DNA from 2 places in the Caloranaerobacter longqiensis genome. Region 2 is predicted to be linked to the other one. Evidence: riboswitches for the same ligand, from Rfam matches in the RefSeq annotation. Region 2 holds a riboswitch; the other holds the start of a gene.
What was found. A riboswitch is a leader RNA that binds a small molecule or an ion and turns the genes downstream of it on or off. The one in region 2 is predicted to bind FMN.

Region 1: another riboswitch for FMN. It lies ahead of AB4Y15_RS01925 (ECF transporter S component); the one in region 2 lies ahead of ribD (bifunctional diaminohydroxyphosphoribosylaminopyrimidine deaminase/5-amino-6-(5-phosphoribosylamino)uracil reductase RibD).

The regions. Positions count from the first base shown of each region.
Region 1 is NZ_JBFWFX010000001.1:371,868-376,047, forward strand. It holds gene tsaB (tRNA (adenosine(37)-N6)-threonylcarbamoyltransferase complex dimerization subunit type 1 TsaB) at 1-223, opposite strand, end outside; gene tsaE (tRNA (adenosine(37)-N6)-threonylcarbamoyltransferase complex ATPase subunit type 1 TsaE) at 223-681, opposite strand; gene AB4Y15_RS01920 (pyridoxal phosphate-dependent aminotransferase) at 701-1,885, opposite strand; gene AB4Y15_RS01925 (ECF transporter S component) at 2,291-2,893, opposite strand; FMN riboswitch at 2,990-3,107, opposite strand; gene AB4Y15_RS01930 (amidohydrolase) at 3,266-4,180, opposite strand, start outside.
Region 2 is NZ_JBFWFX010000001.1:107,110-111,289, forward strand. It holds gene AB4Y15_RS00610 (bifunctional 3,4-dihydroxy-2-butanone-4-phosphate synthase/GTP cyclohydrolase II) at 1-217, opposite strand, end outside; gene AB4Y15_RS00615 (riboflavin synthase) at 231-890, opposite strand; gene ribD (bifunctional diaminohydroxyphosphoribosylaminopyrimidine deaminase/5-amino-6-(5-phosphoribosylamino)uracil reductase RibD) at 883-1,989, opposite strand; FMN riboswitch at 2,078-2,195, opposite strand; gene AB4Y15_RS00625 (biotin transporter BioY) at 2,375-2,938, shown strand; gene bioB (biotin synthase BioB) at 2,956-3,945, shown strand; gene bioD (dethiobiotin synthase) at 3,948-4,180, shown strand, end outside.

The DNA.
Region 1 (4,180 bases), 260 kb from region 2:
CAATTCTTAAACCCGTAAATGAACCTGGTCCGATTGATACTGCAAAAACATCTATATCCTCTGGTTTTAATTCGCTGTTTTCCAAAATTTCTTTTATTATAGGCATTATTTTCTGAGAATGAGTTCTTTTATTATTTAATATATACTCACCAATCAATTTATCTTCATCAAGTATAGCACAAGTTGCAACAATACTGGACGTATCTACCGCAAGTACCTTCACTATTTAATCAACTCCTTAACAATTTCTTCATATCGCTTTCCTTTAGCTTCTATTATTATTTCTCTTTCATTAAATTCTTTTCCTTTTTTTATAGTAATATCTAATCTTTCTAAAGGTAGTATATCTTCTATTATACTAGCCCATTCAATTATAGTAATCCCTTCTGAATATATATATTCTTCAAATCCTAAATCATACATCTCATCTATATCGTCTATCCTATATACATCAAAATGATATACTGGATATCTTCCCTCATATTCATTAATCAATGTAAAAGTAGGGCTAGTAACATAGTCTTTAACATCAAGTCCTTTAGCTATTGACTGTGTTAATGTTGTTTTTCCCGCTCCTAAATCACCATTTAAACATAAAATATCCCCACTCTTTAAAAGTTTTCCTAATTTGTATCCAAAAGAATAAGTTTCTTCAGGACTGTTTGTTTTTATTTTTACCATGATTTCATCCTTCCTATATTCATTTTTTCATCTTATATATAAATTGTGCAATTCTGTTTAATCCTTCTGTTAACACATCTGTACTACATGCATAAGAAATCCTTATATAATCATCCATTCCAAAAGCTATACCGGGTACAACTGCCACTTTACTTTCTTCAAGTAATCTATCTGCGAAATAAACCGAGAAACTTCCATCATAATCCATATTTTGCTTTAATTGAGAAATATCGATAAACAAGTAAAAAGCTCCTTCAGGATAAATAAATGATAACGGTTTTATTTTATTTAACATTGAAACTACCCTATCTCTGCGACTCTTATAAATCTTAACCATCTCTTTTATTTCTTCTTCACAATAAGATAATGCTCCAAATGCTGCCCATTGTGATATTGTTGAAGGATGAGAAACTAAATGCCCTTGTATAGTAGAAATAGCTTTGGCTATTTCTCTATTAGAAGCTGAATATCCTACTCTCCATCCAGTCATAGAAGCTGATTTAGAAAATCCATTTATAGTTATTGTTATATCTTTAGCTTCATTAGAAATAGCAGCAATACTCTTATAGTCGTCAATATAACGTATCTTTTCATATATTTCATCTGAAATTATATATATATTATTCTCTAAACAAAATTCAACTATTGGAATTAACTCTTTTTCTCTGTATATGCTTCCAACTGGATTTGATGGATTAGAAATTATCATCGCCTTTGTCTTTGGACTTACAGCTTCTTTCAATTCTTCAACTGCAATTTTGAAATTATTAGATTTATCTGTTTCTACAAATACGGGCTTCCCTCCTACCAATTTAACCATTTCAGGATAACTTACCCAATATGGTTTAGGTATAATCACTTCGTCCCCTTCATCCAACAAAGCTAATAATGAATTAGTTATAGAATGTTTAGCTCCACTAGACACCACTATCTCATCAACTTCATAATAAATTCCATTTTCAATCCAAAGTTTGTTTTGAATAACTTTTTTCAGCTCATTCAACCCTGAAACCAAGTCATATTTTGTTTTGTTATTATGTATAGCTTTAATCGCTTCTTCTTTAGCTTTATCTGGAGTAAAAAAATCTGGTTCTCCAATGCTTAAATTAATTATATCTAAACCTTCTTCTCTAAGTTTTTTTATCTTACTGCTTATACCAATTGTAAATGATGGAGTTATATTGTTTAACCTTTTAGATAGCATCTATTTCCTCTCCTTTATATTGTTCTTTATCACTATATTTTTATTATAATCCATAGGAAATTATATTCCATATTAAATTGAAGATAAATTCAAATATAATTTCCGTGATGGATTTCAATAAAATCTACCTTATAAAATTTTTATTTAAAAAGATTTTATTATAATCCATAGGAAATTATATTCCTATTAATTTTAATGATAATTTCAAATATAATTTCCGTAATGGATTTCAATAAAATCTACCTTATAAAATTTTTATTTAAAAAGATTTTATTATAATCCATAGGAAATTATATTCCTATTAATTTTAATGATAATTTCAAATATAATTTCCGTAATGGATTTCAATAAAATAACAAAAAAAACAGGGGCGGTTGGATACAACAGAACCGTCCCCGTATTTCCTTATCTGTGTAAGATTGGTGATATTTTCTTATACAATACAATTGTAATCAGTGATACAATTATTCCCTTTAATAAATTAAAAGGAACTATTGCAAATAAGATAAAGGTTTTGTAATCAGCAACAAATTTATTAACTTTAGCACCCATTTCAACAAAAGCATCTACCGGAGCACCAAATAATTTTGCATAAAACGGTATTAAAAAATAATAATTTGATAAAGAAGCTACAAGCGTCATCATTACAGTGCCTATAATCATACCTAAAATTGCATTTTTAAACGTTTTGTTCTTAAAATAGATATAACCTGCAGTATAAACTAATACACTTCCTACTAAGAAATTTGCTAACTCCCCAACGCCCATGGTCGAAGTTCCTTTAATTACAAGATGAAGTATATTTTTAACAAACTCAATTATAACTCCAGCTATAGGACCTAATGCAAAAGCTCCTATTAAAGCAGGTATATCACTTAAATCAATCTTTAAAAACTCTGGTGTAAACCATAAAGGTACTTCAATATACATAATAAGAAATGCAAGTACTGATAAAACAGATATTTTGGTAAGCATTCTAGTGTTAAATCTTTCTTTTAGTGTTAACATGATACCCCTCCATCTATTTTTTTGTTTTATGGGAGAGGATTAGGAAATTAAAAGCTCCTGAAGACAATCTTCAGGAGCTTACATACATAAAACTATACTAATCTTCTCCCATCCAGACTTTAACTGTCGGCCCTGGAATTTCACCAGGTCAACTGCAATGCAGCTCGCGGGCTATACCGCCGGTCGGGAATTTCACCCTGCCCTGAAGACTAGAAAAAAATAAATATTCTATTATTAACTCCATTATCGCATTATTACTTACTTTTGTCAAGACAATAAATTAACCTTTCGTTATTCGACTGACAAAAAGCCAACATCGAACAACCAGTACCAAGTATCTTACATCTAATTTTACATTTTACATTTTCAATTTTAAATTTTATTTTTATAAACCACCTTACCATCAATTATTGTTACATATACTTTACAATCAACATCTCTTAATGGATGGCCATCAAATATAACGATATCAGCATCCTTGCCTACTTCAATACTTCCAACTCTATCATCTATTCCTAATATTTCAGCAGCATTGATAGTTATAGCTTTAAATGCCTCCATTTCATCCATACCAGCTTTTACAGCAAGTCCAGCACAAAGAGGTAAATATTGTAATGGTATTACCGGTGAATCTGTCATTATTGCAACCTTAACTCCAGCTTTCTGTAATATACCAGGTGTTTCAAAAGTCAAGTTTTTAAGCTCAAATTTACTTCTATTGGTTAAGCTTGGACCAACTATAGCGCATTTTCCTTCTTTTACCAAATGTTCTGCGATTAAGTGTCCTTCAGTACAATGGTCTAAAGTTATATCTACATCAAATTCCTTAGCTATCCTTATGGCAGTTAGTATATCATCTGCTCTATGAGCATGAGCCTTAAGTGGTATTTCTTTTCTAATTACCTTTGCCATAGCTTCCATTTTTATATCAAATTCAGGCATTTTTGATTCATCTTCTTTAGCTTTTTCTAATTTTTCAACATACCTTTTAGCTTTAAAAAGTGTTTCCCTAAGTTTTGCTGCAGTTGCCATTCTTGTAATTGGAGATTTCTTTTGACTATGATAAACTCTCTTAGGATTTTCTCCAAAAGCTATTTTCATAGCTAAAGGTTCTTTTACAATCATATCATCTATTCTATCTCCATATGTCTTTATAGCCGCAAATTGTCCTCCAACTACATTGGCACTACCTGGACCTGTCGCTACACATGTAACGCCACCTTCATATGCCTCTTTAAATGTCCTATCCATAGGGTTTATACCATCAATAGCTCTCAAATGTGGAGT
Region 2 (4,180 bases):
GAGGTATATCAAGTGCTTTAAGTCTTTCAGAAATTATAGGCATGCAGATAAGACCTCTGCCGTATTTTGCCATGAAATTAACTGCTTCTGGTGTAACTTTTTCTGCAGCCATTACGAGGTCGCCTTCGTTTTCTCTGTTTTCATCATCTACTACGATAATCATTTTGCCCTGCTTTATATCTACTATAGCTTCTTCTATAGTATTGAATTTAAACAAATTTATCACCTCTTTATATAAATCCATGTTCTTTTAAGAACTTTATATCTATATCTTTGTCATCCTCTTCCTTTTTATTGTGAATTAATAGCTTTTCAACATATTTTCCTATCATATCGCATTCTAGATTGACTTCATCACCTAAAGATTTTTCTATAAGCGTTGTAACCTTTTTAGTATGGGGGATTATAGATACTTTAAATACTTTATTATCAATGTAAGCTACTGTTAAGCTAATCCCGTCAATAGCGATAGAGCCTTTATAGATGATATATTTCAACAATTCTTCAGGAGGTTTTATAGTAACCCATACTGCATTATCTTCTTTATCGAATGACAGTATTTTACCTGTTCCATCGATATGGCCACTTACCAAATGTCCTCCTAATCTGTCACCTAATCTTAATGCTCTTTCTAAATTAACTTTACTTCCTGGCACTAGATTTTTTAAATTGCTTCTTTTCATAGTTTCAGGCATGACATCTACGCTGAATGTATTATCAGTAAAATCTGTAACAGTTAAACATACTCCGTTTGTGCTAATACTATCTCCAATCTTTATATCTTCTAATACTTTCTTTGCTTTTATAACTATTTTCACAGATTTAGTTCCTTTTAAAATCGATTTAACTATACCTACCTCTTCAACAAGACCAGTAAACAAGTTAATCACCTTCTTTATTTCGTATATATCCTTCTATCATAATATCTTCATCTAACTTATGAATTGTAATATTATCTATGTAAAAAGAGTCTTTTACAAATGGAATACCATCTCCGTCAACAGGAGTTTTGGATAGATGACCTCCGATTATTTTAGGTGCTATAAAGAAGTTTATTTTATCAACTATATTAGATTTTAAAGCAGAGTAATTGAGAGTTCCTCCACCTTCTAGAAGAATGCTGTCTATACCCATTTCACCCAGCTTTTTCATAAGATAATTTAAGTCCACTCTGCCGTTTATAGTTGGTGTGGTCAGGACTTCTACCCCTAGCTCTTTAAGTTTTTTTGTTTTGCTCTTATCAGCTAAAACGGTGGTGGCTACTATAGTTCTTGCATTAGATACATCTTTAACTACTTTTGCGTCTAAAGGTATTCTGCACCTGCTGTCTACAATAACTCTTACAGGGTTTTTCCCTTTAAAATTCTTTAACCTTACTGTAAGTTGAGGATTATCAACTATGATTGTATTTATTCCTACCATTATGGCACTGTATCTGTGCCTTAATTTATGAACGTACTGCCTGGAAGTTTTACCAGTAATCCATTTAGAATCAGAAAACTTTGTAGCTATTTTTCCATCTAGAGTCATTGCAGTTTTCATGAGGCAGAAAGGAACTTTAGTTGTAATATATTTTATAAAGATTTCGTTAAGTTTTCTTGCTTCATTTTCTAGTATTCCTATTTCTACTTCAATTCCATTATTTTTAAGTATCTCTACACCTTTACCAGAAACTAAAGGATTAGGATCTAATGTTGCTATAATAACTTTTTTAATACCGCTGTTTATTATTCTGTTAACACAGGGAGGAGTTTTTCCAAAATGAGAACATGGTTCTAAAGTTACATACATGATTGAATTTTCTGGATTTTCAACAACTGAATTCAAAGCTTCAACTTCTGCATGATTTCCGCCAAAGTATTTATGATAGCCCTCACCTATAATACTGCCATTCTTAACAATGACGCAGCCTACCATTGGATTAGGATTTACAAAGCCAGCTCCTTTTTCTGCTAATTCTAATGCTCTTTTCATGTATTTTATATCCATTATCAATCACCCCCCATACATAAAAAATAAAGCCCTGAAGTTTTAACTTCAGGGCATAAAATTTCAGAAAATATAGAACATTTTGCAACATTTCCTTCTCCCATCCAGACTATACTGTCGGCTCTGGAATTTCACCAGATCAACCGCTATTGCGGCTCGCGGGCTATACCGCCGGTCGGGAATTTCACCCTGCCCTGAAGGAAATATATATTCTTTATATTTAATTGTTTAAATAAAGCATATCATTATTAGATTTTAAAATCAAGTTTTTTTAATTTATATCAAATTAAAATGTCAACCATAAAAAATAAAAAGGTTGACAATATGTTTTGGTTTATATTATTATATTTACAGTTATATACATTAAAGAAAAGGAGGCATAGTCATGAGAATAAAAATACGCAATATGATTTTAGTGTCTTTATTTGCAGCATTAACGGCAATAGGTGCTTTTATTAGAATTCCTACTCCTATAGTACCTTTTACGCTCCAATTTCTTTTTTGTGCCTATGCTGGTACACTTTTAGGTTCGAGATTAGGTTTAATTTCTCAACTTCTATATGTAGGAATAGGTTTAGCAGGAGTTCCTATATTTACAAAAGGAGGAGGTATTTCTTATATTTTTCAGCCTACTTTTGGATATTTGATAGGATTCATATTATGTGCATATGTAATTGGTAAGCTTACAGAAAATCTTAAAGAGATTACATTTATAAAATATTTTATAATCGTAGTTACTGGACTTATGATTGTTTATGGTATTGGAGTTCCATATCTATATTTAATTGTAAATTACTATTTAGGAAAGACTATGACATTTGGACAGGCTATATATGCAGGTTTTGCTCTATATATAGTGCCAGATTTACTGCTTAGTGCTTTAGTAGCATTTACTTCAGTAAAGGTAATACCTATTTTGAAAAAATTAGGGTATATAACTAGAATATAAGAAAAGGGGAATAAGTTATGAAAGAAATTATATCTAACATTATTGAAAGAATTTTAAATGGTGGTCAGATTTACTATGATGAAGCAGTAGAAATTGTTAATATAGATGAAAAAGATATTGAAACATTAGAGATATTATTCAAAGGTGCGAATGCAATAAGAGAAAAGTTTGCAGGTAGAAAAGTTGATTTATGTACTATAATGAACGTAAAATCTGGAAGATGTTCTGAAGATTGTAAATTTTGTGCTCAATCTGTTTATTATAATACTGGAGTTATGGAATACGGATTATTAGATTATGATAAGATTTTAAAAAGAGCAAAAGAAATGGAGAAAGCTGGTGCTCACAGATTTTCACTTGTAACTAGTGGTAAAGGCATTAAAGGTAAAGATTTTGAAAAAATATTAGATATTTATAGAAGATTGGTTAAAGATACTAGTTTGAAACTATGTGCTTCTCTTGGAATTATAAGCTATGAACAGGCTTTAAAGCTGAAAGAAGCGGGAGTATCAATGTATCATCATAACATAGAAACGAGCAGAGAATATTATAAAGAGATTTGTACAACTCATTCATATGAAGAGAGAATAGAGAGTATTAAAAATGCGATGAAAGCAGGGCTTAAAATCTGTTGTGGCGGGATAATAGGTATGGGGGAAAGCAAAGAAGATAGAATAAAAATGGCATTTGAAATTAGAAATCTAGGAGTAAAATCGATTCCAATAAATGTATTAAGTCCAATCAAGGGAACACCTTTAGAAAATAAAGAAATACTGTCGCCTTTTGAAATACTAAAGACAATGGCTCTGTATAGATATATAATACCAGATGGCTATATAAGATATGCTGGTGGAAGAATGGCTTTAAAAAACAAACAAAATATAGGTTTTAGAGCAGGAGTAAATGCTGCATTAGTAGGAGATTATTTAACTACAATAGGAAGCAATATTGAAGAAGATAAAAAAATGATAATACAAGAAGGTTTAGATATAGGAAAGGGGTATTAAAATTGGGGAAAGGATTATTTATCGTAGGAACTGATACTGATGTAGGAAAATCTGTTATTACTGCAGGGTTAGTATATATTTTGAGAAAAAATGGAATAAATGCATGCAGTTTTAAGGCCGTGCAAAGCGGTGGTATTATCGAAAATGGTAGACTTATTTCAGGTGATACTGTATTAGTTAAAAAAGTATGTAATTTAGAAGAAGATGAAAATTTAATGAATCCTTACTGTCTAAA